One region of the Pseudomonas sp. B22129 genome, then DNA from elsewhere that is predicted to be linked to it. Evidence: predicted binding sites of a transcription regulator. Region 1 holds the regulator's gene; each other region holds the start of a gene.
The links. Region 1 encodes sigma-54, which starts transcription at its own class of promoters, with help from an activator protein. Its sites were predicted from a motif close to ANTGGCATNNANNTTGCTNT; they were not measured.
Positions count from the first base shown of each region.

Region 2: a site for sigma-54 is predicted at 5,507-5,526, ahead of glnA (glutamate--ammonia ligase). Genes of this name have one in related genera too.
Region 3: a site for sigma-54 is predicted at 6,114-6,133, ahead of flgB (flagellar basal body rod protein FlgB). Genes of this name have one in related genera too.

Region 1 covers NZ_CP162592.1:341,617-351,280, reverse strand. The annotation lists gene rapZ (RNase adapter RapZ) at 1-848, opposite strand, end outside; gene ptsN (PTS IIA-like nitrogen regulatory protein PtsN) at 851-1,315, opposite strand; gene hpf (ribosome hibernation-promoting factor, HPF/YfiA family) at 1,326-1,631, opposite strand; gene AB4P94_RS01610 (RNA polymerase factor sigma-54) at 1,707-3,200, opposite strand; gene lptB (LPS export ABC transporter ATP-binding protein) at 3,385-4,110, opposite strand; gene lptA (lipopolysaccharide transport periplasmic protein LptA) at 4,110-4,685, opposite strand; gene lptC (LPS export ABC transporter periplasmic protein LptC) at 4,672-5,244, opposite strand; gene AB4P94_RS01590 (KdsC family phosphatase) at 5,253-5,777, opposite strand; gene AB4P94_RS01585 (KpsF/GutQ family sugar-phosphate isomerase) at 5,778-6,752, opposite strand; gene AB4P94_RS01580 (ATP-binding cassette domain-containing protein) at 7,063-7,872, shown strand; gene mlaE (lipid asymmetry maintenance ABC transporter permease subunit MlaE) at 7,872-8,669, shown strand; gene mlaD (outer membrane lipid asymmetry maintenance protein MlaD) at 8,669-9,136, shown strand; gene AB4P94_RS01565 (phospholipid-binding protein MlaC) at 9,148-9,664, shown strand, end outside.
Region 2 covers NZ_CP162592.1:971,660-981,323, forward strand. The annotation lists gene AB4P94_RS04365 (glycogen/starch/alpha-glucan phosphorylase) at 1-1,001, opposite strand, end outside; gene AB4P94_RS04370 (YkgJ family cysteine cluster protein) at 1,241-1,675, shown strand; gene typA (translational GTPase TypA) at 1,878-3,698, opposite strand; gene thiI (tRNA uracil 4-sulfurtransferase ThiI) at 3,838-5,292, opposite strand; gene glnA (glutamate--ammonia ligase) at 5,627-7,033, shown strand; gene AB4P94_RS04390 (chorismate mutase) at 7,237-7,773, shown strand; gene glnL (nitrogen regulation protein NR(II)) at 8,162-9,247, shown strand; gene ntrC (nitrogen regulation protein NR(I)) at 9,244-9,664, shown strand, end outside.
Region 3 covers NZ_CP162592.1:2,973,475-2,983,138, forward strand. The annotation lists gene AB4P94_RS13680 (MFS transporter) at 1-443, shown strand, start outside; gene AB4P94_RS13685 (flagellar brake protein) at 506-1,255, opposite strand; gene AB4P94_RS13690 (flagella synthesis protein FlgN) at 1,351-1,821, opposite strand; gene flgM (flagellar biosynthesis anti-sigma factor FlgM) at 1,870-2,196, opposite strand; gene flgA (flagellar basal body P-ring formation chaperone FlgA) at 2,339-3,103, opposite strand; gene AB4P94_RS13705 (chemotaxis protein CheV) at 3,195-4,127, shown strand; gene cheR (protein-glutamate O-methyltransferase CheR) at 4,171-4,998, shown strand; gene AB4P94_RS13715 (hypothetical protein) at 5,073-5,855, opposite strand; gene flgB (flagellar basal body rod protein FlgB) at 6,175-6,582, shown strand; gene flgC (flagellar basal body rod protein FlgC) at 6,586-7,029, shown strand; gene flgD (flagellar hook assembly protein FlgD) at 7,046-7,777, shown strand; gene flgE (flagellar hook protein FlgE) at 7,809-9,119, shown strand; gene AB4P94_RS13740 (ribonucleoside-diphosphate reductase subunit alpha) at 9,412-9,664, opposite strand, start outside.

The DNA of each region.
Region 1 (9,664 bases):
TCGCGGTGGCGGACCTGGACGTTCTTGAGGGTTTGTTGGAGCACCTGGCCCAGGCGTTCAGTCAGGTAGACGGAACGATGGTGGCCACCGGTGCAGCCAATGGCTATGGTGACATAAGCCCGGTTGCTCGCGGCGAATCGTGGCAGCCATTTGAGCAGGTAGCTGGAAATGTCCTGGAACATTTCTTCCACATCCGGCTGCGCTGCAAGGTAATCGGCTACAGGCTGATCCAGCCCGGACTGGTCGCGCAACTCCGGTTTCCAATAGGGATTGGGCAGGCAACGCACGTCGAATACCAGGTCAGCATCCACCGGCATCCCGCGCTTGAAACCGAACGACTCAACCAGAAACGCCGTGCCGGGTTCCGGCTGGTTCAGCAGGCGCAGCTTGATGGCGTCACGCAACTGGTAAAGGTTCAGCCCGGTGGTGTTGATCTTGAGATCGGCCAGGTCAATGATCGGGCCAAGCAGCGTGGTTTCGTCTTCGATGGCTTCGGCCAGAGAGCGATGTGGGCTGCTCAGAGGATGGCGGCGGCGGGTTTCGGAGAAGCGCTTGAGCAGCGTTTCTTCATCTGCGTCCAGATACAGCACATCGCAGTGGATGTGCTTGGCGCGCACCTCTTCGAGCAATTCGGGGAATCGCGAGAGATGGCTGGGCAGGTTGCGGGCGTCAATCGAGACGGCGACCAGAGGTTGCGCCAGTTCGGTATGAATGAGTGCACGCTCTGCCAATTCCGGCAGCAGGCCAGCGGGCAGGTTATCGATGCAATAAAAACCATTGTCCTCAAGAACGTTGAGGGCGGTGCTTTTACCCGAGCCGGAACGGCCGCTGACGATGATCAAACGCATGATTACTGCCCGTTTTGTTCATCCAGTACAACCTGATAGAGCGCCTCGTTGCTTTTGGCGCTGCGCAGTTTGTCGCGTACTTCCTTGCGGTCGAGCATGCTGGCGATCTGCCGAAGCAGTTCCAGGTGTGCATCGGTGGCAGCTTGCGGGACCAGCAGAACAAAGAGCAGGTCGACCGGCGCGCCGTCGATGGCGTCGAAATCGATAGGAGCGTCCAAGTGGAGCAGGGCGCTCACCGGGGATTCACAGCCTTGCAGGCGGCAGTGAGGAATGGCTATGCCGTTGCCAAAACCGGTAGAACCGAGTTTTTCACGGGCAATAAGCGCTTCATACACAGCTTGCGTGTCCAGTTCGGGCACTTCACGGCCGATCAGGTTGGCAATTTGTTCGAGGGCGCGCTTTTTACTGCCGCCCGGCACGTTCACAAGGGAACGGCCGGGGGTCAGGATGGTTTCAAGTCGGATCATGGGGGGAGAGTTAACGACCTGTACCTTGCATCAGGTGCAGATTCTTTTCCTTATGCTTTTTGAGTTGGCGGTCAAGCTTGTCAGTCAAGGCATCGATTGATGCATACATGTCTTCATGCTCGGCATTGGCGACTACTTCGCCACCGGGGATCTGTAGGGTCGCTTCAATTTTTTGCTGAAGTTTATCGACCTTCATGATGACTTGCACATTGGTGATCTTGTCAAAATGACCCTCAAGCCGTTTCAGCTTCTGCTCGACGTATTCGCGCAATGGAGGGGTGACTTCTACATGGTGTCCACTGATGTTGACTTGCATACAGCTTCTCCTTCGTTGCCAGTGCATAAAGCGGTGGGCAGAAATACCCACCACTGGAACGCTATGGCCCGCCCGTCACATCAAACGCTTACGCTCGCTGGAAGGCGCGATCCCGAGGGACTCGCGGTACTTGGCGACGGTTCGACGGGCGACCTGAATGCCTTGTGCCTCCAGTAAACCAGCGATCTTACTGTCACTCAATGGCTTTTTCTGATTTTCCGCGGCAACCAGTTTTTTGATGATCGCGCGGATGGCCGTGGACGAGCATTCGCCGCCTTCGGAGGTGCTGACGTGGCTGGAGAAAAAGTATTTCAACTCATAAATACCCCGTGGGGTATGCATGAATTTCTGTGTGGTTACCCGCGAAATCGTCGACTCATGCATGCCGACGGCTTCGGCGATGTCGTGCAGAACCAGCGGTTTCATGGCTTCGTCGCCATATTCCAGGAAGCCGCGCTGGTGCTCGACGATCTGGGTGGCCACTTTCATCAGGGTTTCGTTGCGGCTTTGCAGGCTCTTGATGAACCAGCGTGCTTCCTGCAACTGGTTGCGCATGAAGGTGTTGTCGGCGCTGGTATCGGCGCGGCGCACAAAGCCTGCGTATTGCGGGTTGACTCGCAGGCGTGGCACCGACTCCTGGTTCAGCTCCACCAGCCAGCGCTCGTTGTCTTTGCGCACGATCACATCAGGAACGACATATTCGGCTTCGCTGGACTCGATCTGCGAGCCTGGGCGCGGGTTCAGGCTTTGCACCAGCTCGATCACCTGGCGCAGGTCATCTTCCTTGAGCTTCATGCGGCGCATCAATTGGCTATAGTCGCGGCTGCCCAGCAAGTCGATGTAGTCGGTGACCAGGCGCTGTGCTTCGATGAGCCACGGCGTTTTGGCGGGCAGTTGGCGCAATTGCAGCAATAGGCATTCGCTGAGGGTGCGGGCGCCAATGCCGGCGGGCTCGAATTGCTGGATGCGGTGCAGGACGGCCTCGATTTCGTCCAGTTCGATATCCAGTTCTGGATCGAATGCCTCAAGAATCTCTTCGAGGGTTTCGTCCAGGTAACCCTGGTTATTGATGCAGTCGATCAAGGTGACGCCGATCAGGCGATCAGTGTCCGACATGGGTGCCAGGTTCAGCTGCCACAGCAAATGGCTTTGCAGGCTCTCGCCGGCGGAGGTGCGGGTGGTGAAATCCCACTCGTCATCATCATTGCTGGGCAGGCTGCTGGCGCTGGTCTGGTAAACATCTTCCCAGGCGGTGTCCACGGGAAGCTCATTGGGGATGCGTTCGTTCCATTCACCTTCCTCGAGGTTATCCACCGTTGGGGCGGTTTCCTGGTAGGAGGGCTCTTGCACGTCAGAGTTGGGTTTTTGCTCGATGTTGTCGGCCAGCGGGTCTGCATTATCGAAGTCGTCGCCTTCTTCCTGGCGTTCGAGCATCGGATTGGACTCCAGGGCCTCCTGGATCTCCTGTTGCAGGTCCAGGGTCGACAATTGGAGCAGGCGGATGGCCTGTTGCAGCTGCGGTGTCATCGTCAGCTGCTGGCCCATTCTCAGGACTAGCGATGGTTTCATGGCAGGGGCTTAACACCTTATTCGCCGGCGCAATGCGCCATCCACGACAGGGCGCGTGAGCGCCAAACATAAGCAAATTATATGCCTGATATCGGGTGCTTTGCCTAGAGCGCGGTAACAATAAAAAAACCGAGGTTTTTATTGACTCCCGCGCGCCTTGGCGAATGGCCAGACACCGCAGTGCTTACAGGCGGAACTCGTGGCCCAGGTACACTTCCTTGACCAGTTCGTTAGCCAGGATGGTGGCGGAATCGCCTTCGGCAATCAGCTGGCCATCGTTGACGATATAAGCGGTTTCACAGATATCGAGGGTCTCACGGACGTTGTGGTCGGTGATCAACACACCGATGCCCTTGGCCTTGAGGTGATGGATGATCTGCTTGATGTCGCCGACCGAGATCGGGTCGACGCCGGCAAACGGTTCATCCAGCAGGATGAACTTCGGTGCGGTAGCCAGGGCACGAGCGATTTCCACACGACGACGCTCACCACCGGACAAGCTCATGCCGAGGTTGTCGCGAATGTGGTTGATGTGAAATTCCTGCAGCAAGCTTTCCAGCTCTTTGCGGCGGCCGTCACGGTCAAGTTCCTTGCGGGTTTCAAGGATCGCCATGATGTTGTCGGACACCGACAGTTTGCGGAAGATCGACGCTTCCTGGGGAAGATAACCGATACCGGCGCGGGCGCGGCCATGCATGGGTTGGTGGCTGACATCCAGGTCGTCGATCAGGACGCGGCCCTGATCGGCCTGGACCAGCCCGACAATCATATAGAAGCACGTGGTCTTGCCGGCACCGTTAGGGCCGAGCAGGCCGACGATCTGGCCACTGTCGATCGACAGGCTGACGTCGCGCACGACCTGACGGCTTTTATAGGCCTTGGCCAGATGCTGGGCTTTCAGGGTTGCCATTAATTCGTCTTCTTCGCAGCGGGTTTGGGTGCAGCTGGAGCGGCGCCGTCTTTCTGCTTCGGCTGAATAACCATGTCGATGCGCGGCTTCGGAGTACCGATCTTCGAACCGTTGGCACGGCCGGCCTGGGCGATTTGCTTCACGGTGTCATAGGTGATCTTTTCACCGTCAGTGGTGTTGCCGTCACTGCTGACAACCCTGGCCTGATCGATCAGGATGATGCGATTCTGCTGGGCGTGGTACTGGATGGTCTTGCCATAGCCCTTCATTGGAGCGGGGTCCGCCGCCGCTTGCTTCTGTTCGAAGTAAGCCAGGTTGCCCACCGAAGTCACGACGTCAATATCACCCGCCGGCGTGCGCGTGAGGGTCACGGTGTTGCCGGTGATCTTCATCGAGCCTTGGGTGATGATCACGGCGCCGGTGTAGGTTGCAACACCTTGCTTGTCATCCAGTTGAGCATCGTCAGCCTGAATGTGGATCGGTTGCTGGCTATCGTTCGGCAGAGCCCAGGCGCTCACGCTTCCCAGTGCTGCGCCCAGACCGAGCAAAATAGGGAGGGTTTTAACGAGCCTCATACTGTCCTCTTACGTTCGATAGCAGGTGTATCCTGCTTTCTTTCAAATACGCTTTCATTCCCTTGCCAGTCGATACACCGCCAGCGCCGTCGATTCTAACGTCTTGCTCGGTCTGCGCATATTGCTGTTGTGGGAAAACGGTCATGCGACTGCTGGTAATAATAGTGTCACGGTTCTTTTCATCGGTACGCGCAACGCGTACCGAGTCGATCAGTTCCACTTGGGTACCGTCCGGGTTGACTTCGCCACGCTGGCTGGTGACGTGCCACGGAAATTCGGTGCCGCGGTAAAGGTTCATGTCCGGGTTGGTCAGCAGAGTGACCTCGGAGGCTTTCACATGATCGACCTTGTCGGCTGTCATCTCGTACTGAACCTTGCCATCCGGCAGGAACTGCACGCTGTAGGCATTGGTTGCGTAATAGTCGATAACGCCTTCGTCAACCTGTGCAACAGGCTTGTCGAGGAAGCGCTCCGGGCTGATATTCCAGTAGCCCACTGCCAGAAATAGCGCGGCAATGACTCCGAACAGCAGGAAGTTGCGAATCTTTTTGCTCAGCATAAAACGCTCTATAGGTAGGCGGCGTGAGCCGCTTCAAGACGGCCCTGGGCACGCAGGATCAATTCGCAGAACTCGCGGGCAGCGCCTTCTCCGCCGCGGGCGGTGGTGGTGCCGTGTGCGTGTTCGCGAACGAAAGCCGCAGCGTTTGCAACGGCCATGCCCAGGCCGACCCGGCGTATCACCGGCAGGTCAGGCAGGTCGTCACCCAAATAGGCGACCTGTTCATAGCTTAGGTTGAGTTGACCAAGAAGCTCGTCCAGAACCACCAGTTTATCCTCGCGGCCCTGATACAGGTGAGGAATCCCCAGGTTTTGTGCGCGGCGTTCCACAACCGGAGTCTTTCGACCACTGATAATCGCCGTTTGCACGCCGGCCGCCATCAACATTTTGATGCCTTGGCCATCGAGCGTGTTGAAGGTCTTGAATTCGCTGCCATCCTCGAGGAAGTACAAGCGGCCGTCAGTCAGCACGCCGTCCACGTCGAAAATCGCCAGTTTGATGTTTTTGCCGCGTTGCAACAGGTCGCCGGTCATTTACATCACTCCCGCACGCAGCAAGTCGTGCATGTTCAAGGCGCCGATCGGGCGGTCGTCGCGGTCGACTACGACCAGCGCCAGAATTTTATGGTCTTCCATGATCTTCAAAGCCTCGGCCGCCAGCATGTCGGGGCGTGCGGTCTTGCCGTGCGGCGTCATGACTTCGTCAATCTTCGCCGTTTGAATGTCGAGGTTGCGGTCCAGGGCGCGGCGCAGGTCGCCGTCGGTGAATACCCCGGCAAGGCGGCCATCGGCTTCCAGGATGGCGGTCATGCCCAGGCGCTTTAGGCTCATTTCCATCAAGGCTTCCTTGAGCAATGCGCCGCGCTGCACGCTGGGCAGCTCATCACCGCTGTGCATCACGTTTTCCACTTTCAGCAGCAGGCGGCGGCCCAGGGCGCCTCCCGGGTGTGAGAACGCGAAATCTTCAGCGGTAAAGCCACGGGCGTCCAGCAAGGCCACGGCCAGTGCGTCGCCCATGACCAGGGCCGCGGTGGTGGAGGAGGTCGGTGCCAGGTTCAGCGGGCAGGCTTCGTGGGCCACGTGAACATTCAGGTTCACTTCGGCTGCCTTGGCCAGGGTCGATTCCGGGTTGCCGGTAATGCTGATCATCTGGATGCCCAGGCGCTTGATCAGCGGCAGCAAGGTCACGATTTCGTTGGTGGTGCCCGAGTTGGACAGTGCCAGGATGATGTCATCCTTGGTGATCATGCCCATATCGCCGTGGCTGGCTTCGGCCGGATGCACGAAAAACGCCGTGGTCCCGGTGCTGGCCAGGGTGGCGGCGATCTTGTTGCCGACGTGGCCGGATTTGCCCATGCCGACCACCACAACGCGGCCCTTGCTGGCCAGAATCATCTCGCACGCGCGTACGAAATCCGCGTCGATGTGGGCCAGCAAGCCTTCTACGGCTTCAAGCTCCAGGCGGATAGTACGTTGTGCGGATTGAATGAGGTCGCTGGATTGGCTCATGTCTGAAATCGTATAGCCTGACGAAAAGTCGGCGATTATAGCGGTAATGATCAAATCCCTCACGTAAGTTCGTCAGGCTTTATTCTGCGGGGGCGCGAGATTCATGATTTGCAACATGGCAAGCAAGGTTTTTTCCCTGTCCATTATCTGAACGAGCACCGTTCCGGCCTTGGGGGCTCTGCATCAGCAGTGATATAGTTCGCCGCCAGTTCGGTCCGCCCAACCCATGTGCCTAACTATTGCACATCCGTTGCAAACGAAAGTCGCAAACATGGTGTCTGAGTGAAAGGCTGCATCCCAAGGAGATTAGATGAGTGCCGATAACGCCTACGCGGTCGAGCTGAAGGGTCTTACCTTCAAGCGCGGGACGCGCAGCATCTTCAATAACGTCGATATTCGCATTCCCCGCGGCAAGGTCACGGGCATCATGGGGCCTTCCGGTTGCGGCAAGACCACTCTGTTGCGTCTGATGGGCATGCAATTGCGGCCCAGTGCCGGCGAAGTGTGGGTCAACGGCCAGAACCTGCCGACGCTGTCGCGCAGCGATCTGTTCGATGCGCGCAAGCATATGGGCGTGTTGTTCCAGAGCGGTGCCCTGTTCACCGACCTCGACGTTTTCGAAAACGTAGCGTTTCCGCTGCGGGTGCATACCCAGCTGTCCGAAGAAATGATTCGTGACATTGTGCTTCTGAAGCTTCAGGCCGTGGGCCTTCGCGGTGCTACCGAGCTGATGCCTGACGAACTGTCTGGCGGCATGAAGCGCCGCGTTGCGCTTGCGCGAGCTATCGCCCTCGACCCTCAGATCCTCATGTATGACGAGCCCTTCGTCGGCCAGGACCCGATCGCCATGGGCGTGCTGGTGCGCCTGATCCGCCTGCTCAACGATGCGCTGGGAATCACCAGTATCGTGGTCTCCCACGATCTGGCCGAAACCGCCAGCATTGCCGACTACCTCTATGTGGTGGGCGACGGCCAGGTATTGGGGCAGGGTACACCGGAAGAATTGATGAACGCCGATAACCCGCGTATCCGCCAATTCATGACTGGCGACCCCGATGGCCCGGTGCCATTTCACTTTCCGGCAGCGGACTACCGCTCAGATCTTCTGGGGAAGCGCTGATGCGCAAGAAATCTTTACTCGAGAAGGTGCGCCTTTTCGGTCGCTCCGGCATCGACCTGATCGAAGTGCTCGGGCGTTCGACGATCTTCCTGTTTCACGCCTTGCTGGGCCGTGGCGGTATCGGCGGTGGCTTTGGCCTGCTGATCAAGCAGCTGCACTCTGTCGGCGTCATGTCCCTGGTCATCATCGTGGTTTCCGGGATTTTCATCGGCATGGTGCTGGCGTTGCAGGGGTTCAATATCCTTTCCAGCTACGGTTCGGAGCAGGCGGTCGGCCAGATGGTCGCCCTGACGCTGTTGCGCGAACTCGGGCCGGTCGTAACGGCCTTGCTGTTCGCTGGCCGTGCAGGTTCTGCATTGACTGCCGAAATCGGCAACATGAAGTCCACCGAGCAGTTGTCCAGTCTGGAAATGATCGGCGTGGACCCGCTCAAGTACATTGTTGCCCCGCGCCTCTGGGCCGGCTTCATTTCCCTGCCGCTGCTGGCGATGATCTTCAGCGTGGTGGGTATCTGGGGTGGTTCGTGGGTCGCGGTTGACTGGTTGGGCGTCTATGACGGCTCCTACTGGGGCAACATGCAAAACAGCGTGACCTTCAGTGGTGACGTGCTCAACGGCATCATAAAGAGCATCGTTTTCGCCTTTGTAGTGACCTGGATCGCCGTATTCCAAGGCTATGACTGTGAGCCCACTTCAGAAGGGATCAGTCGTGCCACCACCAAGACCGTTGTGTACGCCTCGCTGGCGGTACTGGGCCTTGACTTCATTTTGACCGCCTTGATGTTTGGAGATTTCTGATGCAAAACCGCACTGTGGAAATCGGTGTCGGCCTTTTCTTGCTGGCTGGCATCCTGGCTTTACTGTTGCTGGCCCTGCGAGTCAGCGGCCTTTCGGCCAGCCCTACGGCCGATACTTATAAACTTTACGCCTACTTCGACAATATCGCCGGTTTGACTGTCAGAGCTAAAGTGACCATGGCCGGTGTGACCATCGGCAAGGTCACGGCAATCGATCTGGATCGCGACAGCTTCACCGGGCGAGTGACCATGCAGGTCGACAAGAAGGTAGATAATCTGCCGACTGACTCCACTGCATCTATCCTCACTGCGGGTCTGCTGGGCGAGAAGTACATCGGCGTCAGCGTGGGCGGGGAAACAGCCCTGCTCAAGGATGGTTCGACAATCCACGACACACAGTCGTCGTTGGTGCTTGAAGACCTGATCGGTAAATTCCTGCTCAATACGGTCAATAAAGACGCCAAATGAGGAATCTGTTCATGATCTCTACCTTGCGACGTGGCCTGCTGGTACTGCTTGCAGCGCTGCCGCTGATGGCCAACGCGGCAGGTTCTGCGCACGATCTGGTGCAGGACACAACCAGCAAGATGCTGGCTGACCTGACTGCCAATAAAGAGCAGTACAAGCAAGACCCGACCAAGTTCTACGATGCGCTGAACACCATTGTCGGCCCGGTGGTCGATGCCGAAGGCATTTCCCGCAGCATCATGACGGTCAAGTATTCGCGCAAGGCTACGCCTGCGCAGATGCAGACATTCCAGGAAAACTTCAAGAAAGGCCTGTTCCAGTTCTATGGCAACGCCTTGCTGGAGTACAACAACCAAGGTATTACCGTCGCTCCTGCCGGGGATGAGTCGGGTGATCGCACCAGCGTCAACATGACCGTCAAAGGCAATAACGGCGCGGTTTACCCTGTGCAGTACACGTTGGAGAAGGTCAACGGCGAGTGGAAGCTGCGTAACGTGATCATCAACGGCATCAACATTGGCAAGCTGT
Region 2 (9,664 bases), 630 kb from region 1:
AGCTCGGCCACAGCGATGGACGGGTGGGTGTCGTTAAGCTGGATCGCGGCGTGCTCGCCCAGGCTCAGCACCGAGCCGTGCATGTTCTTGTGGCGGCGCAGCAAATCCTGCAACGAAGCGGAGACGAAGAAGTACTCCTGACGCAGGCGCAGTTCCTGCCCTGCTTCGGTGCTGTCGGCCGGGTAAAGCACGCGGGAGATGCTTTCGGCACGGGCGACTTCGGCAACGGCGCCCAAGTGGTCACCGGCGTTGAAACGCTCCAGGTGCAGGTCCTCAACCGCGCGGGCACGCCACAGGCGCAGGGTGTTGACGCTGGCACCGCGCCAGCCGACTACCGGGGTGTCGTAAGCGACCGCACGCACGGTTTCGTTGGGCGACCACACCTGGATCATCTTGCCGGAGGCGTCCGCGAGGGTTTCGACGCTGCCGCCAAAGCCGATCGGGTAGATCACTTCGGCCCGCTCGAACTCCCACGGGTTACCGAAATCCAGCCAACGCTCGGTCTGCTCCTGCTGCCAGCCATCGACAATCGCTTGGCGAAACAGGCCGTGCTCGTAACGGATGCCATAACCATGACCGGCAATGCCCAAGGTCGACATGCTTTCCATAAAGCACGCCGCCAAGCGGCCCAGGCCGCCGTTGCCGAGGGCCGCGTCGGGCTCCAGCAGGCGAATGCGCTCAAGATCCACGCCCAGTTCAACCAGCGCTTCGCGGGCAATCTCCAGAATGCCGAGGTTGCTCAGGCTGTCGTAGAGCAGGCGGCCGATGAGAAATTCCAGGGAAAGGTAATAAACCCGCTTCTGGCCTTTGCGGTAAATGCGCCGCGTGTGGTCCATCCAGTGATCGACCATCTGGTCGCGCGCGGCCAGGGCAATGGCTTCGAACCAGTCGTGGTCGAAGGCGTGGTCGGGGTCTTTGCCCACCGCGTAGGTGAGTTTGGTTAAGACAGCCTCGCGAAATGCGGCTACCTCTGCTTCTCGTGCAAGCGGTTCCTGAGACATCGATGCGACCTCGGGCGAGATTGAAGGAGTTGCTAGAGCCTAGTCGGTCTGACAGACGGTAGACGCTCTGGTTCGGCAGTTTTTTAACTCATTCACGTTTACCGGTTTTAGATGCAGGGGCCGTGCCCGATCACGCATTTTCCAAACCTTTGGGCTGAAACCCGCAAAATATTGTTCAAAAAACCACCAATCCCGGTATGATCGCGCGCCCGGATACAGCCCCACCTTTTGGAACCCTGATGAAGCCTCAACTGATCGCCGCCGCGGAACTCGACCGTCTTGAAACGTGGCAGAAATACTCCGCGCACATGTGCGGCGGCTGCGTGTCCAGCTGCTGCACGCTGCCGGTCGAAGTGAAGATCAAGGACCTGATCCGCATTGGCATCGTCGATGAATTCGAGCGTGGTGACCCGCCGAAGAACATCGCCAAGCGTTTGCAGAAAGAAGGCATCGTGGAGCGCTTCAATTCCAAATCCGAAATTTTTACCCTGCAACGCATGAGCAACAACGACTGCTTGTACCTGGATCGTAAGACGCGCTTCTGCACTATTTATGACAAGCGCCCGGATACCTGCCGCAACCACCCGAAAATCGGGCCGCGCCCGGGGTATTGCGCGTACAAGCCGAAGGAAGTGGTGCGCGAGACCAAGTTCAAGACCCTCGACAAGTTCTGATCCAAATTTTTTATTGCTTGGACTACCGCTTTCGCGAGCAAGCCCGCTCCCACATTTGAATGCATTCCAAAGTTGGAACTCGGTCAAATGTGGGAGCGGGCTTGCTCGCGAAGGGGCCAGCGCAATCACTGCACATTCTGCAGGCACAAAAAAACGCCCCCGGCCTTTCGACCGGGGGCGTTTTTATTCAGCCTGAGTTAACTCAGTTCTTGGCTTTCTTGGCAGCGCGGGTACGCTCGCCTTCGTCCAGGATCTTCTTACGCAGGCGGATCGACTTAGGCGTGACTTCGCACAGCTCGTCGTCCTGGATGAATTCCAGGGCCTGTTCCAGGGTGAAGCGAACAGGTGGAACCAGAGCGATGGTTTCGTCTTTACCCGAAGCACGCATGTTGTCGAGCTTCTTGCCTTTGGTTGGGTTGACGCCCATGTCGTTGTCACGGCTGTTCAGACCAACGATCTGACCGTTGTAGATCTCTTGACCGTGTTCAACGAACAGCTTGCCACGCGCCTGGAGGGTTTCCAGGGAGTAGGTCAGTGCCTTGCCGGTTTCTACCGATACCAGAACACCGTTCTGACGGCCGGACATGTCGCCGGACTTCATGGTGTCGTAGCGATCGAAGATCGAGGTCAGGATGCCAGCACCGTTGGTCAGGGTCAGGAACTGGTTACGGAAACCGATCAGACCACGAGCAGGGATGTTGTATTCCAGACGCACACGGCCTTTGCCATCCGGCACCATGTTGGTCAGGTCGCCTTTACGCAGACCCATCTCTTCCATCACCTTGCCCTGGGATTCTTCCGGGGTGTCGATGGTGACGTTTTCGAACGGTTCCTGCTTCACGCCGTCAACCTGACGGATGATCACTTCTGGGCGACCAACGCCCATTTCGAAGCCTTCGCGACGCATGGTTTCGATCAGTACCGAGAGGTGCAGCTCACCACGGCCGGAAACCTTGAACTTGTCAGCCGAGTCGCCTTCTTCAACGCGCAGAGCAACGTTGTACAGCAGCTCTTTGTCCAGACGCTCCTTGATGTTACGGGAGGTCACGAACTTGCCTTCTTTACCGCAGAAAGGCGAGTCGTTTACCTGGAAAGTCATGGAAACGGTTGGCTCGTCAACGGTCAGAGGCTTCATGGCCTCGACGTTGTCTGGCTGGCACAGGGTGTCGGAGATGAACAGGGAGTCCATACCGCTCACGCATACGATGTCGCCGGCGAACGCTTCTTCAACGTCGATACGGTGCAGACCGTGGTGACCCATCAGCTTCAGGATACGGCCGTTGCGTTTCTTGCCGTCGGCGCCGATGGCGACAACCGGAGTGTTCGGCTTGACGCTGCCACGAGCGATACGGCCAACACCGATAACACCCAGGAAGCTGTTGTAGTCCAGTGCCGAGATTTGCATCTGGAACGGGCCTTCACGGTCAACTTTCGGCGCAGGTACGTTGTCGACGATCGACTGGTACAGCGGGGTCATGTCTTCAGCCATGTCGGTGTGTTCCAGACCGGCAATGCCGTTCAGGGCCGAGGCGTAGACGACTTTGAAGTCCAGCTGTTCTTCGGTAGCACCCAGGTTGTCGAACAGGTCGAAGATCTGGTCCAGAACCCAGTCCGGACGCGCGCCTGGACGGTCAACCTTGTTGATGCACACGATCGGACGCAGGCCGGCTTCGAACGCCTTCTTGGTCACGAAACGGGTTTGCGGCATAGGGCCGTCTTGAGCGTCAACCAGCAGCAGAACGGAGTCAACCATCGACATTACGCGTTCTACTTCGCCGCCGAAGTCGGCGTGGCCCGGGGTGTCCACGATGTTGATGTGGTAGCCGTTCCAGTTGATGGCGGTGTTTTTAGCCAGGATGGTAATACCGCGCTCTTTTTCCTGGTCGTTGGAGTCCATCACGCGCTCGTCGTTGAGCTCGTTGCGCTCCAGGGTGCCGGATTGACGCAGGAGTTTGTCTACCAGGGTGGTTTTACCATGGTCAACGTGAGCAATGATGGCGATGTTACGTAGATTTTCGATCACTTGTGTATCTCGATCAGAGGATTCGGTGTGCTGACAGGTCGTGGCAGCGATTAACAGTAGAGTCAGGCCTTGCCGTTACAGCTTGACGGCAGAGTCGGGGGGCCGGTGACGCAGGCCACAGGCAAACAGCCCCGGGCTCTTAGCTCGGTCGATAAACGCGCACATTGGCATGCCCCTCACTGAGCAAATGGTGGGCATGCAGGCGACTCATCACGCCTTTGTCGCAATACAACAGGTACTGACGGCTGTTATCCAGTTCCTTGAAACGCGCGTTCAGTGCGTAGAACGGCAGCGTTTGCACGTCGATGCCAGCGATTTCCAGCGGTTCATCTTCAGCGGCATCCGGGTGACGGATGTCGACGACAATCTGGCCCGCCAGGGCTTCGCTGACTTCTTCGATTTGCACATCCTGGCCCAATTCGTCGATCACGCGATCGATTGGCACCATTTTGGCGTTCTCGAGCGCACGCTCCAGAATCGCCATGTCGAACTGTTGTTCTTCGTACTCCACGCGATTGCGCTTGGCGTGGGTCTTGGGGTTCACCGAGATGACCCCGCAATATTCAGGCATGTGCTTGGCAAAATCCGCCGTGCCGATTTCTTCGGCCAGGTCGATGATGTCCTGCTTGTGGCTGGCGATCAGCGGGCGCAACACCAGCTTTTCGGTCACGCAGTCGATCAGCGACAGGTTCGGCAGCGTCTGGCTGGAGACCTGGGAAATCGCTTCGCCGGTCACCAGCGCGTCGATCTGCAACTGATCCGCGATCCTGGACGCGGCGCGCAACATCATACGCTTCAATACTACGCCCATATGACTGTTATCGACTTTGCCGAGAATTTCGCCGAGCACTTCTTCAAAGGGTACGCTGACAAATAGCACGCGTTGGGAGCTGCCGTACTTCTTCCAGATGAAGTGCGCGACTTCCATTACGCCCAATTCGTGTGCACGCCCGCCCAGGTTAAAGAAGCAGAAATGGCTCATCAGGCCGCGGCGCATGATCTGGTAGGCCGCCACCGTGGAATCGAAACCGCCGGACATCAGCACCAGGGTCTGTTCCAGGGCGCCCAAGGGGTAGCCGCCGATGCTGTTGTGCTGGCTGTGGATCACAAACAACCGTTGGTCGCGAATTTCCATGCGCACTTCAATTTGCGGCGCTTTCAGGGAAATTCCGGCGGCGCCGCACTCGCGACGCAGCTTGCTGCCGACGTATTTCTCGACATCCATGGAGCTGAAGGTGTGCTTGCCGGCACGCTTGCAGCGCACCGAAAAAATCTTGCCTTCGATCTCATGGCCGTAGTGCTGTTTGCACTTCTCGGTGATGTCATCGAAGTCGCCCAGCGGGTACTCATCCACCTGCAGGAAATGCGCGATGCCCGGCATGCAGCTCAGGCGCTCGGTCATGTCCTTCAAGGCTTTGGCGTCGGTAATGCGGGTTTCCAGCTCGAGGTTGTCCCACACGCCGTTCACCACCACAGCCGGGTCCAGGTCACGGAGCACGGCGCGGATATTCTTGGCCAATTGACGGATGAAACGCGTCCGTACCGGTCGGCTTTTGATGGTGATCTCGGGGAAGACTTTTACGATTAATTTCATGGAAACAGCGCGCGCCGGGCCTGCTGAAAAAGGGGGGCGCGGATTATAGCGGAAATCGCTCAAGGTTTAACCAGTTAATATGCAACGCCATTCGAGCGCACCAAAACGGGTCATTTGCGCAAATAAACGCTACATTGCAGTGCGCTTTTTATTCCGCTTCAGCGGATTGCACCTTTATAGGGGCCATTTTGAGGCAAAAAGGCCATGTTGGCGCACTGGCATGCAATTTGCTCTCTTGTGAGGCAGGTTGCCTTGGTCGAGTATTCGCGCCGGCATCACCCACATTCTAAGGGCTAACTCCACTACCCCAGCCCGAAGCCACCCGGAGGACACCATGTCGAAGTCGGTTCAACTCATCAAAGATCATGACGTTAAATGGATTGATCTGCGCTTCACGGACACTAAAGGTACTCAGCACCACGTGACCATGCCGGCTCGCGACGCGCTGGATGATGCTTTCTTCGAAGAAGGCAAAATGTTCGACGGCTCCTCCATCGCTGGCTGGAAAGGCATCGAAGCTTCCGACATGATCCTGATGCCGGACGACAGCACTGCCGTACTCGACCCGTTCACCGAAGACCCAACCCTGATCATCGTCTGCGACGTGATCGAGCCTTCGACCATGCAAGGCTACGACCGCGACCCACGTGCGATCGCCAAGCGTGCCGAGGAATACCTGAAGTCGACCGGTATCGGCGACACCGTATTCGTAGGCCCGGAGCCAGAATTCTTCATCTTTGATTCGGTCAAGTTCAAGTCCGACATCTCCGGCTCCATGTTCAAAATCTTCTCCGAACAAGGTTCGTGGATGTCCGACCAGGACGTGGAAGGCGGCAACAAAGGCCACCGCCCAGGTATCAAAGGCGGCTACTTCCCGGTTCCACCATTCGACCACGACCACGAAATCCGTACCTCCATGTGCAACGCCATGGAAGAAATGGGCCTGGTCATCGAAGTTCACCACCACGAAGTGGCCACTGCCGGCCAGAACGAAATCGGCGTGAAGTTCAACACCCTGGTGGCCAAGGCTGACGAAGTTCAGACCCTGAAGTACTGCGTACACAACGTGGCTGATGCCTACGGCCGTACCGCTACCTTCATGCCTAAGCCACTGTACGGCGATAACGGTTCGGGTATGCACGTTCACCTGTCCATCGCCAAAGATGGCAAGAACACCTTCGCTGGCGAAGGTTATGCCGGCCTGTCCGACACCGCCCTGTACTTCATCGGCGGTATCATCAAGCACGGTAAGGCCCTGAACGGCTTCACCAACCCGTCGACCAACTCCTACAAGCGTCTGGTCCCAGGTTTCGAAGCACCGGTAATGCTGGCCTACTCGGCGCGTAACCGTTCCGCCTCGATCCGTATTCCTTACGTGTCCAGCCCTCGCGCTCGCCGTATCGAAGCCCGCTTCCCGGATCCGGCAGCCAACCCATACCTGGCCTTCGCTGCCCTGGTAATGGCTGGCCTGGACGGTATCCAGAACAAGATCCACCCTGGCGACGCTGCCGACAAAAACTTGTACGACCTGCCGCCTGAAGAGGCCAAAGAGATCCCACAAGTGTGCGGCAGCCTGAAAGAAGCCCTGGAAGAACTGGACAAGGGCCGCGCGTTCTTGACCAAAGGCGGCGTATTCAGCGACGACTTCATCGATGCCTACATCGAGCTGAAAAGCGAAGAAGAAATCAAGGTTCGCACCTTCGTACACCCACTGGAATACGAGCTGTACTACAGCTGCTGATCCGGTAGCGCCGCGTAAAGTGGCGTGATGAAAAAAGACCGCCTTCGGGCGGTCTTTTTTTTGCCCGGGATTTAGTTGACCGGAACCTGAAACGAATGAAAATTGTGGGAGCTGGCTTGCCTGCGATAGCGCACCACCAGCCACCTGATGTATGACTGATACAGCGCAAATCGTCGCACCGCCGCCCCCACAGGAGATCACCCTTGAAGTTTCGACTTGTGTTCGCTCTGTTATTTTTCAGTGCTACAGCAAACGCAGCGCCCGCCACCCTCGAACCGCTGCTCAACAGCATCGCCGAACGCCTGGCCATCGCCGACCAGGTGGCCCTGAGCAAATGGGACAGCCACAAGGCCGTGGAAGACCGCCCCCGCGAGCAGGCCGTGCTCGCCAGTGTGAGAACCCAAGCCCCCGGCTACAAACTGACGCCTGAGGCGGCCGAGCAGTTTTTCTCGGCCCAGATCGAGGCCAATAAACTGGTGCAGTACACCCACCTGTCCGACTGGCACTTCAAAGGCAAGGCACCTGAAACCCCGCGCCCGGACCTGGTCGGTAAAATTCGCCCGGCGCTGGATGAGCTGCAAAAACATTTGCTGCAACAACTGGCCGACTTCAGCCCAGAGCGCACCAACCCACAGTGCCCGCAATGGGTAGCGCAGGCCGTGCATCAACCGCTATACGACCCGCTGCAGCAAATCGCGATGACCCGCGCCACCGCCGAGCTGTGCATCTACAAAGGTTAAAGCCTGCAAACCCAATCAAAAACTGTGGGAGCGGGCTTGCTCGCGAAGGCGGCGTGTCAGCCAATACCTATCTCGACTGAACCACCGCTTTCGCGAGCAAGCCCGCTCCCACATTTGGACAGCGTGCATTCAGCCACCCGTGAGACAGCTTCCTGAACAAACCTTCCAAAACCGCACTATATTGGTGCGGTAGGTTGCACCTTTCCCACCCCATCAGCCCATTTTGGTTCGAAACTTCCTGAGCAAGCTGGCATAACGCCACAGTTTCGCGCCTCAAACGCCCATTTCAGGGGTTTCGCGCTTCTTTTCGGAGCCTTGGTTTGGTTTTTGCATTTTCCTTGTATCAGCGTGTGCCCGAAGCCTGCGCCTTGCTCCAAAAGAGGTCCCGATGACCATCAGCGATGCACTGCACCGTTTGTTACTCGACAACCTGACCACCGCGACCATCCTGCTCAATGACGACTTGCGTCTTGAGTACATGAACCCGGCGGCGGAGATGCTCCTGGCCATCAGCGGCCAGCGTAGCCATGGGCAGTTCATCAGCGAATTGTTCACCGAGTCGGCCGAAGCCTTGAGCTCGCTGCGCCAGGCCGTGGAACAAGCGCACCCGTTCACCAAACGCGAAGCGATGCTCACCGCCCTCACCGGCCAGACCCTGACCGTCGACTACGCCGTAACCCCGATCCTGAGCAACGGCGCCACCCTGCTGCTGCTCGAAGTGCACCCGCGCGACCGCCTGCTGCGTATTACCAAAGAAGAAGCGCAGCTGTCGAAGCAGGAAACCAGCAAGATGCTGGTGCGCGGCCTGGCCCACGAGATCAAGAACCCGCTGGGCGGGATTCGCGGTGCCGCGCAGCTGCTGGCGCGCGAACTGCCGGAGGAGCATCTCAAGGACTACACCAACGTCATCATCGAAGAGGCCGACCGCCTGCGAAACCTGGTGGACCGCATGCTTGGCTCCAACAAGCTGCCGTCGCTGGCGATGACCAACGTGCACGAAGTGCTGGAGCGTGTTTGCCAACTGGTCGAAGCCGAAAGCCAGGGTTGCATCACCCTGGTGCGCGACTACGACCCAAGCATCCCCGACGTATTGATCGACCGTGAACAAATGATTCAGGCCGTGCTCAATATCGTGCGCAACGCCATGCAAGCCATCAGCAGCCAGAACGAGCTGCGCCTGGGCCGCATCAGCCTGCGCACCCGCGCCCTGCGCCAGTTCACCATTGGCCATGTGCGCCATCGCCTGGTGACCAAGGTCGAGATCATCGACAACGGCCCGGGCATTCCTGCGGAACTGCAGGAAACCATCTTTTTCCCCATGGTCAGCGGCCGCCCGGACGGTACCGGGCTGGGCCTGGCCATTACCCAGAACATCATCAGCCAGCACCAGGGTCTGATCGAGTGTGAAAGCCATCCCGGCCACACCACGTTCTCGATCTTTCTGCCACTGGAACAAGGAGCCCCATCGACATGAGCCGTAGTGAAACTGTCTGGATCGTCGATGACGACCGTTCTATCCGCTGGGTCCTCGAGAAAGCCTTGCAACAGGAAGGCATGACCACCCAGAGCTTCGACAGCGCCGATGGGGTGATGAGCCGCCTGGCGCGCCAGCAGCCGGATGTGATCATCTCCGACATCCGCATGCCCGGCGCCAGTGGCCTGGACTTGCTGGCGCGGATTCGCGAGCAGCATCCGCGCTTGCCGGTGATCATCATGACCGCGCACTCCGACCTGGACAGCGCTGTCGCGTCTTATCAGGGCGGTGCCTTTGAATACCTGCCCAAGCCATTCGATGTGGACGAGGCGGTAGCACTGGTCAAGCGCGCCAACCAGCACGCGCAGGAGCAGCAAAATCAGGAAGCGCCACCGGCCCTGACCCGCACCCCGGAAA
Region 3 (9,664 bases), 2.6 Mb from region 1:
ACCACGTGGAAGGTGATCGCCGAGTCTCGCTGACGGCCATGTTGCTGGTGACCTACGGTATCGGCGCGAGCGTCGGGCCGTTGCTGGCGGGCGTGGCAATGAAGCTGTTCGGCAGCCATATGTTGTATGCGTTTTTCAGCCTGTGCGCGTTGATTCTGGTGTGGCGTATCCGGCCGAAGGCGGTCACCAACCTGCATCAGGTAGACGATGCGCCGCTGCATCACGTGGCGATGCCGGACAGTATGTCCAGTTCGCCGCTGGTCGCCTGCCTCGATCCGCGGGTAGATGAGGCTGTAGTGCAAGAGCAGATGCAAAGTCCCGTGCCGGATGCGGCCCCGGAAACGGATCCGCAAGCCCCAATGGATGAGCCGCCCTTCGTAGGCCCGCCGGCGCCGCCGGACCCGGACGACCACCCTCACGACTTGAGCAGGGCGCGCCCCTGAAAGCAAAAACGGGCAGAACCCATCAGGTTCTGCCCGTTTTTTTTGGTCGCGACCTTTAAGGCTTAAAGATCGTCGTCCTTGTCGAAGCGCCGCGCTTCGCGTTGCAACTGGTACACAAACCGCTCCACCTGGCGCTGCACCAGGCCGCTCATGTTGTGGAAGCGTACACCGGCGAAGGTGGTGTTGATCTTCTCTTCGAAGTGCAGGTAACGCAGCTCGACGGACGTGGTCATGCTGCCGAAGGGCAGGGCGGCGATAAAGCGGTCGTAGACTTGGCCCAGTTGCAGGCGCTCGGAGATTTCGCCTTCAAAGCGCAATTTGCAGCCGGTGGCGGAGATGTCGAGCAGCTTGCCGCTGATCGGTGCCTTGAGCTTTTCACCACCCAATTCGATGCTGACCAGTTGTGCCAGCTTCAGCGCGGCGCGAAAGGCATTGCGACGCTGATGGTAAACCACCTCGTCGGGCATGCTGCCGGTGTAAATGCGGTGGCCGTCTTTTTCGCTGATGGCCAGGCTGCCGTTGCTTTCCCAGGCGACCCGCACACCGTCATGAAAGCCTTCGATGCGAAAGGGCTCGCCATTTTCCAGGTAGCGCTCGCCATCACGGGGAATCATTTCGTCCAGGGCCAGCGTCTTGCTGTCCCGGTCAACGTCCACCAGATAACTTTGGAAGCGCTGGCTGCGTTCGTGGAAAGTGATGATCAGTGGATCATGGCTTTCTTGCAGCATCCGCAATGTGCTGGCGATTTCCAGAGGCGTGGTGAGCACCTTGGGTGGCTGCGGAGCATCTTCCGCATTAAGGGCGTTGAACACGGTTCTTCCATCTCCAGACAAAATACGACTACACGCAAGAACCGGCATTTTGCCAGTATGTAGCGCGCCTTGGATAGGTGCGCTTTGAACCGGCGTCAGGCTTGGCTGCGGGTGCTGGGTTTGACCAGGCGTGAAGTGGAGCCTTGGGCGTTATAGAGGGCCGGAGGCTCTCCGCCGTGGAGTATACGCAACTGGTTGGCGGTCGTGGCTTGCTGAAGCTGGATCGACTGACCGTTGAGCAGGTTGGCTTCCTGGCACTGGGTGAGCAATTGGTTGAGTGCGGCGCTCTGCGTCAGCAACTGATCACCGACCGAGGAGTGGCTGGCCAGTTGGGCGAGGCCGTCGTGGTCTGCCGGCAAGCCGAGGCTGACAAGAATCTCGCTGCGCTTCTTGCCATGCTGCTCCAGCAGCACGATCAGTGACTGCTTGCGCGCCAGGATTTCTTCCAGCAAGCGCATGTCCCGGCCATAGAGTGCCAGGGATTCTTCTTTGAGCAGCTCGAGCAAATGTTGCGTCGGCGCCAGATCATCAATGATCAGTTGAAGCAAATGTTCGTCGTGGTGCATGGCTGGCCTTGGGTTTTAAGCGTCCAAAAGCCCTGCGCAGGCCTTTGCCTAGCGCTCGGCTTCGAAGTTAAGCAGCTTGCTGGCTACACGGTTGCTGTCGACTTTATAGCTGCCATCGGCGATTGCCTGTTTCAACTCGGCCACGCGGGCTTTATTGACAACCGGCTGGTCGCGCAGCGAGTCAGTGACCTTCTGCAACTGTTGAGCCTCATTGCTCAGGTGTACGGATTCCCCGCTTTGGCTGGCGCCGGCCTGTTCTGTCTTGGCCGCAGGTGCTGGCTGGGACTTGGCTTCAACGCTGTCCTTGGCCCCGCTGGTGCGCGTATTGCCCGGCAAAGCCTGGGAATTATTCAAACGACTGAAATCGATGACCATGATAAAAAAACCTCTGGGTATTTGGACGCTTGCCATGTTTTCGGCCATACCCGGACAAACTTTAGGCTCGATTGACAATAAACCTGTACGCGCGAACGTCTGGCGCACAGTGTAGGAAAAGCGGGCGTCCTGTGCCAGTAAACTATAAAGCCACCTCGACCTGCCCCGGCGCGGTCACCTGCGCCTTGATCACACGGTTGGAGTTGAGGTTCTTGACCCTGATCTGTTCGCTCATGCCGCCATTGGACAAGGCCTCGCCCGGCATCTTTACCGTCAGCGCACCGCTGCTGGCGGAAATCACCACCTGGTCGCCCTTGCGAATCACCTCGGCCTGCTCCAGATGAACCAGGGTAATCACTTGATCGGTCACCATCGGGCGGGTCAATTTCTGCCCAACCGCCTGGTCAACGGACGTGAGGTAGCCCTGGCTGATCAGGCTGATGTCCCGTTCACGCAGGGCGACGTCGCCGAAACCGATAATGCCGGTGCGTTTCAACGGCCGTGTCACCACCACCACATCACGGAACAGCTTGACCTGCGCCGGCACGAAGACCGTCCAGGGGGAGGCGCCTTCGCAGCGCACTTTTACCGTCACGCGGCCAATGGGCTGGGCAGGGCTTTCCAGGCTGGCTGTCAATTCCTTGTCGCACATGGGCATGCGCAGGCGCGGGTCCAGCTGGCTGACCTGGATTTCATAACGGCCCGGGGTCTGGGTGGTCGCCAGATAATCTTCTACAGTGAACTCAAGAAAGCCCTGAGTGACGCCGATAAGGAGATCAGGCAAGGTGACGTTGTCTGCGCGGGCCGTGGCGCCCAGCCCCAAGGCGAGCAGCGTCAGCAGTACACAGAGCTGTCTGTAATACCGTGCAAGGCCTGGGCGTCGGGAAACTGTCGTTTTAATATCCATGACCAACCAGATAGCAAAGCTCGTGCCGTTTAGAGTCAGCGGTGCGCTGCCCTGCAAGTATCGCCAAAGGTTTTAGCGTAGGAGTAAAGGCATGGCAGGTGTAATGGATTCAGTAAACCAGCGCACACAGCTGGTAGGGCAGAACCGCCTGGAGTTGTTGTTGTTCCGCCTGGACGGCAAGCAGCTGTATGGCATCAATGTGTTTAAAGTGCGGGAAGTGTTGCAGTGTCCCAAGCTGACTATCCTGCCCAAATCCAGCCCTGTGGTGTGTGGCGTGGCCAACATCCGTGGCGCGACCATTCCGATTCTTGATCTGGCGATGGCCACCGGCTCTGCGGGTTTGCAGGACCGCGAGAACCCGTTCGTGATCATTACCGAGTACAACACCAAGACCCAGGGGTTCCTGGTGCGCTCGGTGGAGCGCATCGTCAACATGAACTGGGAAGAGATCCATCCGCCGCCCAAGGGCACCGGGCGCGATCACTACCTCACGGCGGTGACGCGGGTCGACAACCAGTTGGTGGAAATCATCGACGTGGAGAAAATCCTCGCCGAAGTGGCGCCGACCTCGGAAACCATCTCGGTCGGCGTGGTGGACGCCGAAACCGCGCACAAGGCGGTATCGTTACGGGTGTTGACCGTTGACGACTCCTCGGTGGCCCGCAAGCAAGTGACCCGCTGCCTGCAAACCGTGGGCGTCGATGTGGTCGCCCTCAATGACGGCCGCCAGGCGTTGGATTACCTGCGCAAGCTGGTGGATGAAGGCAAGAAGCCTGAAGAAGAATTCCTGATGATGATCTCCGACATTGAAATGCCGGAAATGGACGGTTACACCCTCACGGCCGAGATACGTAACGATCCACGCATGCAAAAATTGCATATCATCCTGCATACTTCGTTGTCAGGTGTTTTCAATCAGGCGATGGTCAAGAAAGTCGGTGCCGATGACTTTCTGGCCAAATTCCGTCCTGATGACCTGGCATCCCGGGTAGTCGACCGGATCAAGGCAGCAGATCACGGCTAAGGGGATTTCCCCTGGCGGTCACACGATTTAAGAGGCGGTATCATTGTCTACGGGTAATTTGGATTTCGAACAGTTCCGGGTCTTCCTGGAAAAAGCCTGTGGCATATTGCTCGGTGAAAACAAGCAGTACCTGGTATCCAGCCGTCTCAATAAACTGATGGAACAGCAGGGCATCAAATCCCTGGGGGAGCTGGTGCAGCGTATCCAGGGCCAGCCGCGCAGCGGGCTCAAGGAAATGGTGGTCGATGCCATGACCACCAACGAAACCTTGTGGTTTCGCGATACCTACCCCTTTGAGGTGCTAAAGAGCAAAGTGCTGCCCGAGGCGATCAAGGCCGCACCGGGCCAGCGCCTGCGTATCTGGTCGGCGGCGTGTTCGTCGGGGCAGGAACCGTATTCGATTTCGATGTCCATCGATGAGTTCGAGCGGACCAACATGGGCCAGTTAAAGGCCGGCGCGCAAATCGTCGCCACCGACTTGTCCGGCACCATGCTCACCAACTGCAAGACCGGCGAGTACGACAGCCTGGCCCTGGGCCGCGGTTTGTCCCAGGAGCGCCTGCAGCGTTACTTCGACCCGAAAGGGGCGGGGCGTTGGGCGGTCAAGGCACCGATCAAGAGCCGGGTGGAGTTTCGCTCCTTCAACCTGCTCGACAGCTATGCCAGCCTGGGCAAGTTCGACATGGTGTTCTGCCGCAACGTGCTGATCTACTTTTCGGCCGAAGTGAAGAAAGACATCCTGCTGCGCATCCACGGCACACTCAAGCGGGGTGGCTATCTGTTCCTCGGCGCTTCCGAAGCGCTCAATGGTCTGCCGGATCATTACCAGATGGTGCAATGCAGCCCTGGCATCATTTATCAGGCCAAGTGACAGGTGATTGAGCAAAAAAACGGGAGGCCCTTGGGCTTCCCGTTTTTTTTACGCAAATTATCGACAGCTTATGTTCAGGGCCTGGCCGTCATGCGAATGTTGCCCAGGGAGAGACGGTGAACGCCGTTAGGCACCGCCTTATTGAAAATACCTAGCCGTACATCGCCTGTGAGCGGGGCAATGAAGCTGCCGGTGCCGGTTTGCGGCCGGACTTGAGTGATGTTCTGTACGTCCGGCCCGATCTGGGTGCCATTCATCGTCATGTAAAGGATCGAGCCATCGCTGGTAGCCGCGCCTCCGATGACATCAAAACTGCAGTCATACGTACGCCCGGCGATCACCGGCACAGGCCGGGAAATGATGTGGGCGCTGGTAGCCTGGCTGTTTGGAAGGTCGACGACCACGCTGGAATTGATAATGTGCAGTATCCCTCCCACGTAAGGCCCTTGCGGTACCCAGCCTTGAAAGGTGCCGTCGTTGAAATTCCATACTGTGGGTGCAGGCGGGACAACGATGGGGCGCGAGTTGATGCTTACTCTCGCGGTGGGTGCCGGGGTGATCAGCCGTCCACGCCTTATCTGCAGCAGCAAACTGACAATCGTTCCGGTACTGGCTTCAACAAACCTCCTGGGTATAAGGAGTTCCTGCCCGGGAGCATCTTGAGCAACATCAAAGCTTTGGTTGTACTCGCCACCGAGAACGGTGCTGCTCAGCGTCAAATAGATTCGGTCCGCACGCTCGACCGGAAAATCCAGTGCCAGCCTGGCAGAGGGGCCAACGATACTGTTGGTATTAAGGTTCGGAATGGGGGCGGTCGAATCTTGATCGATAAATCTGGGTGGCAAAGGAGTTAGCATTTTTCTTGCCTCTGTATTTCGCGCGAAGGGGGCTGCCTCATCAGGCGTCCCTTGTGGCAGGTATCGCAACTGTCAAAAATAACAGTGCCGATGAACGGCCCGGAATGTTCGCTTCCCTCACTTGCCTCCTGCCTCTATCGCATAAAGCGGCAACCCCCATTGCCGCTTTACTGGCGCCACGCGGAAACCGGTTGCCGCTTTTCTGGCATTGCCGCCGGCAAAACCCTCGCAAACCCTTGAGTTACGGGGCTTGAATAAACTGGCATGGGCCTTGCTATAACCCTGTTACGAAAAGCAGGTCAGCCTAAAGGTTTCCGCCATGAGCATCAGCTTCGATAAAGCGCTCGGTATCCACGAACAAGCCCTGGGCTTTCGCGCCCAGCGTGCTGAAGTCCTGGCCAACAACATTGCCAACGCCGATACCCCGAACTACAAGGCTCGGGACCTGGACTTCTCCGCCGTGCTCACCGCCCAGCAGGACAAGACCAAAAACGGCACCTTCGCCTTGAACATGACCAACAGCCGTCATATCGAAGCGCAAGGCCTGAGCAGTGGTGACGAGTCGCTGCTGTATCGCACGCCGATGCAGCCGTCGATCGACCAGAACACCGTCGACGCCCAGCTGGAGCAATCGGCTTACGCCGAAAACTCGGTGAACTTCCAGGCCAGCTTCACCCTGCTCAACAGCAAATTCAAAGGGCTGATGTCAGCCCTGCGTGGAGAGTAAGCCATGTCCTTAGCCAGTGTTTTCAATATTGCCGGCAGCGGCATGAGCGCCCAGACCACGCGCCTGAACACCGTCGCCAGTAACATCGCCAACGCCGAGACCGTGTCGTCGAGCATCGACCAGACCTACCGCGCCCGTCACCCGGTGTTCGCCACCATGTTCCAGGGCGGCCAGAGCGGCGGCAGCGATTCGCTGTTCCAGAACCAGGACGCCGCAGGCCAGGGCGTGCAGGTGCTCGGCGTGGTGGAAGACCAGAGCAACCTGGAAGCCCGCTACGAGCCTAACCACCCGGCCGCGAACGAAAAGGGCTACGTGTACTACCCGAACGTCAACGTGGTCGAGGAAATGGCTGACATGATCTCCGCCAGCCGCTCGTTCCAGACCAACGCGGAAATGATGAACACCGCCAAAACCATGATGCAGAAGGTCCTGACCCTGGGTCAGTGATAAGGGGCGCCAAATAATGGCCATTGTTGATACCACGTCTACACCCAACACGCCGGTCCAGGACCTGTTCAATTCCAAGGTCAAGACCTCGACGGATAACAGCAACCTTGGCGATGCGGCCAAGGCTGCGACGGGTAACCAGTCGCTGGGCAAGGACGCGTTCCTGCAACTGCTGGTGACCCAGCTGAAAAACCAGAACCCGCTGTCGCCTCAGGACAACGGCGCGTTCGTGGCGCAACTGGCGCAGTTCAGCAGCCTGGAAGGGATCAACACCCTGAACGACTCGGTGAATGCGATCTCCAGCAACTTCAGCTCCTCGCAAGCGCTGCAGGCGTCGTCGCTGGTAGGCCGTTCGATCATCACCCAGACCGACAAGGCGATGGTCGACACCAGCAAGAGCATGACCGGCTCGGTCGCGGTGACGGCGGCGACGGGCAACGTCTCGGTGAAAATCACTGACAAAGACGGCAACGTGGTGCGCACGATCGACATGGGTGCCCAGAGCGCCGGCGATGCCAGCTTTATCTGGGATGGCAAGACCGACAAGGGTGACGTCGCCCCCGCCGGGACTTACACCTTCGCGGCCACCACCAAGAATGACAAAGGCGACTCGGTTGCCTTGGCAACTTCGCTGCCGGCAACGGTCACCAGCGTGACGTTGAGCAAGACCGGCGGCGAAATGCTGCTCAACCTTGCAGGCGGCATGGGCAGCGTCAAGCTGTCGCAAATTCAGACTATCGGTACATAGAGCCGGCTAAATACGGCAGAAGGAGAGAAACATGTCTTTTAACATCGGCCTTAGCGGCCTCTATGCGGCCAACAAACAACTGGACGTGACCGGCAACAACATCGCCAACGTCGCGACCACCGGTTTCAAGTCGTCCCGTGCCGAATTCTCGGACATTTACGCGGCGTCCAAACTGGGCACCGGCCAGAACAGCGTCGGCAACGGCGTAAACCTGGCGGCCGTGTCCCAGCAGTTCACCCAGGGTGACGTCAATAACACCGGCGGTATTCTGGACATGGCGATCCAGGGCGGCGGCTTCTTCGTTCAGAAGGGCAGCGACGGTTCGCTGGAATATACCCGCAGCGGCTCGTTCCGTTCAGACAAGGACGGCTACATCACCAACAACACCGGCACCTCGCGCCTGCAAGGTTACGCCGCGGATGCCGATGGCAACATCCAGAAGGGTGGCCTGGTCGACCTGCAACTGAACCTGGCGAACCTGCCGCCCAAGGCGTCCACTAAAGTGGACTCCACGAGTAACCTGAACTCGTCTTCGCCGGTGATCGATCAGACGGCCAAGCCGTTCGACCCAACGGACACCAGTACCTTCACCACTCAATACCCCACAACCTTGTACGACACTCAAGGTAACGCACATCCGATGGTGCAGTACCTGGTCAAGACGGATTCCAATACCTGGAAGTCCTACACCTTGATCGACGGGCGCAACCCCGATGGTTCGAAGCCAACCGGCACGGGCTCCACGCCTCCGGTGGCCTCGACATTGAGCTTTGACGGTTCCGGCAAGCTGACCGGGATTGTCACCGGCACAACCTCCAGCACCACCCTGCAACTGACTGGCTGGGTGCCGGGCACCGTGACCAACGGCGTATGGACCAAAAACGGTGCGGACGCCAACCCGGGTGGCATCGCCATCAACATGGCCAACATCACCCAGTACAACTCGGCGACCTATCGCAACCCGCCGGTCACCGATGGCTATGCTACCGGCCAGATCACAGGCCTGAAAATCGACGGCAGCGGCGTACTGTTCGCCACCTTCAGCAACCAGCAGAGCAAGGCCATCGGCCAGATCTCCCTGGCCAGCTTCAACAACGAACAGGGGCTGCAGCCCAATGGCGGCACCACCTGGAAGGAAACCTTCGCGTCGGGCCAGCCGGGCTATGATGCCCCGCAATCCGGCACCCTGGGCGCCATCGTGGCCAACTCCCTGGAGAACTCCAACGTCAACCTGACCAACGAGCTGGTGGACCTGATCAAGGCTCAGAGCAACTACCAGGCGAACGCCAAGACCATCTCCACCCAGAGCACCATCATGCAGACCATCATTCAGATGACGTGATGCGGTAGTGCTCTACAAGAAGCCCCTCTTGCGAGGGGCTTTTTTGTGGGCGTTTATTGAAGGCCTTGTAGTGAGCGGGCTTGCCCCGCGCTGGGTGGCGAAGCCGCCCCAACCAGAACGCCGTGGTGTTTCGGACAGAACGAGGCGCCTGGTTTTGGGGCGGCTTCGCCACCCAGCGCGGGGCAAGCCCGCTCACTACAGGTAAGCCTGTAGGCAAAAGAAAACCCCCGGCAAACCCAGGGGGTTTGTCGGGGGTTTGGAGTAAGCGCCTTTTGGCGCTTACCGGCTCAGCTTACTGGCAAGCTTCGCAATCCGGTTCGTCAATCGCGCAGGCCTTAGGCACTGGTGCCGGGCCGGCCGGTGCGGCGAGCACCGAATCATCACCGTGGTTGCCGCTGGAAACAGCGTTCAGCTTACCGGTGTTGATGGTGGACTTCTCGGTGCTGGTCGCGGCCAGGGCACGGAGGTAGTAAGTGGTTTTCAGGCCACGGTACCACGCCATGCGGTAGGTCACGTCCAGCTTCTTGCCCGAGGCGCCGGCGATG